DNA from 2 places in the Chlorogloeopsis sp. ULAP01 genome. Region 2 is predicted to be linked to the other one. Evidence: predicted binding sites of a transcription regulator. Region 2 holds the regulator's gene; the other holds the start of a gene.
What was found. The regulator NtcA, encoded in region 2, controls nitrogen genes in cyanobacteria. The targets are predictions, from matches to a motif close to TNTGTANNNNNNNNTACANA.
Positions count from the first base shown of each region.

Region 1: glnA (type I glutamate--ammonia ligase) is a predicted target of NtcA. The motif match lies at 1,434-1,453, and genes of this name have one in related genera.

Region 1 is NZ_JAUDRH010000015.1:47,330-50,760, reverse strand. It holds gene apcB (allophycocyanin subunit beta) at 701-1,210, opposite strand; gene glnA (type I glutamate--ammonia ligase) at 1,587-3,002, shown strand; gene gifA (glutamine synthetase inactivation factor IF7A) at 3,307-3,431, opposite strand, start outside.
Region 2 is NZ_JAUDRH010000013.1:93,612-97,042, reverse strand. It holds gene fabI (enoyl-ACP reductase FabI) at 24-800, opposite strand; gene ntcA (global nitrogen regulator NtcA) at 1,294-1,965, shown strand; gene QUB80_RS23970 (DUF3084 family protein) at 2,101-3,431, shown strand, end outside.

The sequences.
Region 1 (3,431 bases), on a different contig from region 2:
TATCACTTGTAGAAGGCAGAAAGCAGAGGGCAGAGGAGCCAGCGCGTTGCGGAGCCAGTGCGCCCTTGCGGGTTAAGCGCGTTGTAGCACCTGGCGTCGGGTTAAGCGCGTTGTAGACGCCCAGAGGGCGGCTTCCCGCAGGGTAGCACCTGGCGTCACCAAAAGACGACGGGGAAGCCCGTTCCTTTAAGGGGCGCTCAGAATCGTCGTCCGTCGTCTTGGGGCAAGGGGCATTCATGCATTGGCCAATGCCCAATTCCCAATTCACTTCGGCCCGCTTTCATCCCCCCGACTGAAGTCTGGGGGATGAGCTTAACTGGCGTCGGCTTAAGCGCGTCGAGTGCGACTGGCGTGGCAGAAGGAAGTATTATGTAGGGTGTGTTAAGGACTCAGTCCTAACGCACCGAAGCATTTAGAGCGTGTGTTACGCTTCGCTGGCACACCCTACCACATATTTCAAAAATAAAATCAAATACAAAATATAAGTCCTATAGGAATGAAGTAATTAATTTTTAGTATTAAAAAAAAGTAAACGCACCTTGTCAATCAAGCCAAAGTGCGATAGATCAATTTTTTTAGATCTGGAATTGACTACTGCAAAGTGACAGAAAGAACTAGATAAAAAGCAGATTATATTAAGCATTAAAACTTGCGTTCTCTTGCCTTTTGCCTTTTGCCCTCTGCCTCCTGCCTTCTTGCACTAAATATCCTGCTCGCTCAATTCTCTAGTCATATAGTCAAATGGCTCGTCTACAAAGCTAGTATCAGCAATACCAGCCGCTTGTGCTTGCTCCTTCGCAATATCCTTCATAATCTGAATACCACGGACTGTAGGGCCAATGGGAACCCCCAGAGAATTGTAGGTTTCCCGCAAACCTTGCAATACTCGCTCATCTAGCACATCCATACTACCAGCTACGATCGCATAGGTAGCATAGCGCAAGTAGTAGTCCATATCGCGCAAACAAGCTGCATACCGACGAGTAGTGTAGGCATTGCCGCCAGGACGAATCAACTCTGGCTGTTCTTCAAATAATTGAGAACCAGCCTGCTTGACAATTGCTGAGGCATTAGAATTGATAGCTCCTGCTGCTTGCACGCGCTTCGTGCCACTTTCAAAATAAGATTTGAGGCTGTCGATCGCATTCCGGTCAAAATAGCGCCCAGCAACGTCATAATTCTTAATTAAGCTTGTGACTGCGTCCCGCATTCCTTTTTCTCCCAATCTTTCCTATCTATGGTTTGATATTTATTTGACTGTTTTTAGTAAGCTGCTAATTTTTGTGCCAATAAATATTTTTTTTAAGAAACCCAGGCACAAAAACAATGTATGCGCTAATTAAGGATTCTAAGCCAAAGTTGTCCCTATGAGATGAACTGTCAAGTTTTGTAGAGTTGGTTAGCAAAGGTTAATATAAGCTGTAAACTTCAAAACCGTAACAAATAATACAAAATGCACCTATTTTATCTCCTTAGGATATTGCAGGGTGTCTCTAGATTTGGGTTTATCCGAATAGGGTCAGCGTGCATTAACATTGTGGTTTACTGTACTAAAACGGTACTAAAACGGTAGAGAAGGAGTAGCCATGACAACCCCACAAGAAGTCCTGAAACAAATTCGGGACAAAAATATTCAGATGATTGATCTGAAATTCATCGATATGCCAGGTATTTGGCAGCACCTGACAGTGTTCCACAACCAAATCGATGAAAGTAGCTTTACAGACGGTGTACCTTTTGACGGTTCCAGCATTCGGGGTTGGAAAGCCATCAACGAATCAGATATGGCAATGGTTCTCGATCCAAACACTGCCTGGATCGACCCTTTCATGCAGGAACCGACTCTCAGCATTATTTGCAGCATCAAAGAACCCCGTACAGGGGAGTGGTACAGTCGTTGTCCCCGCGTCATTGCCCAGAAAGCGATAGACTATCTGGTTTCTACAGGTGTTGGTGACACAGCGTTTTTCGGCCCGGAAGCGGAATTTTTCATCTTTGACGATGTCCGCTTTGATCAAAACTCTCACGAAGGCTACTACCATGTAGACTCAGTAGAAGGTCGTTGGAATTCCGGTAAAGCAGAAGGCCCTAACTTGGGTTACAAACCACGTTATAAAGAGGGTTACTTCCCAGTTGCTCCAACTGATACTCTGCAAGATATGCGGACGGAAATGCTGCTGACGATGGCAAACTGTGGAGTACCAATTGAAAAGCACCACCACGAAGTAGCAACTGGTGGGCAGTGTGAATTGGGTTTCCGCTTTGGTAAATTAATCGAAGCAGCTGATTGGTTGATGACATACAAATACGTCATCAAGAATGTAGCTAGTAAATATGGTAGAACCGTTACCTTTATGCCCAAACCAGTCTTCCAAGACAATGGTTCTGGGATGCACACCCACCAATCCATTTGGAAAGACGGGCAACCTTTATTTGCAGGCGATAAATATGCTGGCTTGAGCGAAACCGCACTGTACTACATCGGTGGTATTCTCAAACACGCACCTGCATTGTTGGCGATTACCAACCCTACCACCAACTCCTACAAGCGCCTCGTGCCTGGTTACGAAGCACCAGTAAACTTGGCTTACTCCCAAGGTAACCGTTCTGCTTCGATTCGTATCCCTCTGTCTGGCACTAACCCCAAAGCCAAGCGCTTAGAATTCCGTTGTCCTGATGCTACATCTAACCCTTACTTGGCATTTGCTGCCATGCTCTGTGCTGGCTTAGATGGTATCAAGAACAAAATCGAGCCTGGCGAACCTTTGGATAAAAACATTTATGAACTCTCCCCAGAAGAACTGGCGAAAGTTCCTTCTACTCCTGGTTCTCTAGAATTGGCATTAGAAGCGCTAGAGAACGATCATGCCTTCTTGACTGAACCAGGCGTATTTACAGAAGACTTCATTGAAACTTGGATTTCTTACAAGCTAGATAATGAAGTTAACCCCATGCGGTTACGTCCCCATCCCTATGAATTTTCTCTTTATTACGACTGTTAATTGGAAGGGGCTAGGGACTAGGGACTAGAGGCTAGTAGTTCATCGCATTAATTACGATGGTTGTATTAATTTCGTAGTAAGGACTTTAGTCCATGAGCGTGTGCATCGCTTACTACGAACACCTCAAAACAATGCGATAGCTTACTAGAAACTAACATTTTAACGCTGACGGCAAAACTAGTCCCAATCAATGCATAAATTTAGCCACCCACTAAGGGTGGCTTTTTTGGCTTTTTATTTGTTGGTCGTTGGTTGTTCATAACAACTACCACCTTTCAACTCCCAACTATCAAACTCTGACTATCTAGCTCATAGCCGCGTTGCTGCGATCATAAGTCATCCGAGCATTAGGATCTATTTTCCCTTGAATCGGATTCCAGTAATGGGATACTTCTCCAGGAAGACCGATTTCTTCGCCTGTGCGTTCTA
Region 2 (3,431 bases):
CTCTTCTTTGTCCCCAGTCCCCATTACATTCCCATAATTTCATATCCTGCATCCACATACAGGACTTGTCCAGTAATTCCACTGGCTAAGTCACTACATAAGAACGCTGCTGTATTACCCACTTCGATTTGAGTGACAGTGCGTCGTAATGGAGCCACCTTTTCTACATGATGAATCATATCTAAAATACCGCCAACTGCACTGGAAGCCAAAGTACGAATCGGCCCGGCAGAAATAGCATTAACCCGAATTTGAGAGGGACCTAATTCTGCCGCAAGATAACGCACGCTAGCTTCTAAACCAGCTTTTGCAACTCCCATAACGTTATAGTTTGGGATTGCTCTGATAGCACCCAAATAAGAAAGAGTAACAATGCTTCCTCCTTGTGTCATTAAAGATTTAGCTGCACCTGCCAGTTGCACTAAAGAATATGTACTAACATCTAAAGCTGTTTGGAAGCCTGTACGAGAAGTTTGGCTAAAGTCTCCGCTTAAATCATCTTTGTTAGCAAATGCCAAGCAATGGATCACAATATCTAGGTTGCCCCACTTCTGGTGAATCGTCTCAAAAGTAGACTTGACTTGCTCTTCATTTTGGACGTTACAGGGTAGAAACAGACTAGGGTTGAGAGGTTCTACTAGTTCTGCTACCTTTTTCTCCATTTTGCCCTTGTCATCCGGCAAATAGGTAATACCGAGGTTTGCTCCCGCTTTGTGTAGTTGTTGAGCGATACCCCAGGCAATCGAGCGGTTATTAGCAATGCCTGTAACCAAGGCATTTTTTCCAGTTAGATCCAACATATAAATTCTTTAGCACGATGTTTCATTAGGAGCATACAAGAATCTGAGCCTGCTTGGTATTTGTTGTCGATAAGATTTGCTTTATTTATCACTCTCAATGCTTGAAGAAAGTGGGATTTTAAGAGATTAAGATGCTTAGTGTTAGTACCAAGCATCGTCTAGACACTCCGGAAAATCACTCGTGCTTACTTTTTCTGCCGAGATTATAGCTAGTGTTTAATACCACAAAAACACAGCTTCATCCTTAAGAGATTTTCAATGTATCTTATTTTTTTCTTAAAAAAACCTACTTTTTACAATTAGGGTAAATGTAGTTCAAAAAGTACTAGCTACTAATAGTAGAAATTTTGTATGATTTGAACAATATTTATGAGATAAAAAGGATAAGTATAGGAAAGAACAAAAAGGTTAACAATGTTTTCTTGATTTTTCGGGTGTATTCTTAGGAAATCCATCTTTAGTTTTTTTCCGGCATTGGGATAGGGGAAGGTAAATGATCGTGACACAAGATAAAGCCCTAGCAAATGTTTTTCGTCAGATGGCGACTGGAGCGTTTCCACCAGTTGTGGAAACGTTTGAGCGCAATAAAACGATCTTTTTCCCCGGTGATCCTGCTGAACGAGTTTATTTTCTTTTAAAAGGTGCAGTAAAACTCTCCAGGGTGTACGAGGCAGGAGAAGAAATCACCGTTGCGCTGCTGCGGGAAAATAGTGTTTTTGGAGTTTTGTCCTTACTGACTGGAAACAAGTCCGATCGCTTTTATCATGCAGTTGCTTTTACACCTGCGGAATTGCTCTCAGCACCAATTGAACAGGTGGAACAAGCATTAAAGGAAAATCCTGAATTGTCGATGTTAATGCTGCGAGGCCTTTCATCACGTATTCTTCAGACAGAAATGATGATTGAAACACTTGCTCACCGAGATATGGGTTCAAGGTTAATCAGTTTTTTATTAATTCTTTGTCGCGATTTTGGCATTCCTTGTGCCGATGGAATCACGATTGATTTGAAGCTATCTCATCAGGCGATCGCTGAAGCAATTGGCTCTACCCGCGTTACTGTCACTAGATTGCTGGGTGACTTGCGCGAAAAGAAAATGATTTCCATACACAAGAAAAAAATTACTGTCCATAAGCCTGTTACCTTAAGTCGGCAATTCACCTAAAAGCGCTTGGAGACTGGAGTGAGCAGGTTAACTAGTTAAGTAATGTCAGCTATTGCTCATTTCCAATCTCCCACAGACAATCGCTGGAAGTAGTAGGCTGTATCTGGAGGGATTTCTTCGCTAAATCATTAACTGATGGCCACCGGGTACATCCTCATCATTGCAATTTTAATTTTGGGAGGCGTAATTGCCACCGTAGGCGATCGTATTGGCACACGGGTTGGCAAGAAGCGGCTTTCACTGTTCAATCTCAGACCCAAAAATACAGCTGTTTTAGTGACAATTCTCACAGGGTTGGGCATTTCCGCATCAACCCTGGGAATTTTATTTTTAGCTGATGAAGGATTGCGCAAGGGAGTTTTTGAACTAGAAGATATTCAAAAAGATCTCAGACGCAAACGCGTACAGCTAGAAAATACAACTAAGCAGCTAGATACTACCAAAACCGAGCTAGAGCAAGCAAGAATTGAGCAATCAAAGGCACAACAGGACTTACAGGAAATAAATAAATCCTTACAGTCAGCAAATGCCAAGCAGCAGCAAACACAAGCTCAACTCAACCGCACAATCAAGCAACAAGCACAAACTCAAGAGGAACTCCAACGTACCCAAAAACAATTAGGCCAAGTTGCAACACAATATCAACAAGCTAAAACTCAATTGCAAAGTGTTTATGCAGAAAGAAACAAACAACTAGCAGAAATTAAATTACTTAAGGCAGAGCGTCAAAGATTGTACGAAGAAGCGAGAAAGGCACTCGCTGAAGCTCAGGCGGCAATTGATAAACGCGATCAAGAACTTGCCAAGCGGCAAGAAGCGATTGAAGCACGCGATCGCAAAATAGCTAGTTTAGATAACATCATTCAAAAGCGCAATTTAGAAATTACGGCACGGGAAAAGATTATTGTTCAAAGAGAAGCTCGCTTGAAAGATTTGGAAGCGCAACAGCAAGATCTTGAACAGGAAGTCGCAAGACTAGAGAAATATTATCAGTCTTATCGTGACCTTCGTTTAGGAAAACTAGCTTTGTTTCGCGGGCAAGTTCTTGCTGCTGGGGTAGTTCGTGTTCAGCAACCATCAGCAGTGCGTCAAGCAGTAATCCAGCTGTTACAAGAAGCTAATCGTAATGCCAGCATTGAATTAACCGAGCCGAATCTAAATCCTGCCCCAAATGTGCAAATCTTGCGCGTTACCGAGGAACAAATTGAGCAATTAGGCAAGCAGATTCAAGATGGACGAGAATACGTAGTGCGAGTTTTCTCGGCAGGTAACTACGTTAGGGGAGAAAAACCGGTAGAATTTTTTGCTGATGCAGCAATAAATCAAGTTGTTTTTTCAGGAGGCGAGGTATTAGCCACAACTAGTGCCGATCCTAAAACCATGACCTCCTATCAATTGAGGCAGCGTTTAGAACTTTTGATTTCTGCTTCCCAATTTCGCGCTCGTAATGCTGGAATTTTAGAAAA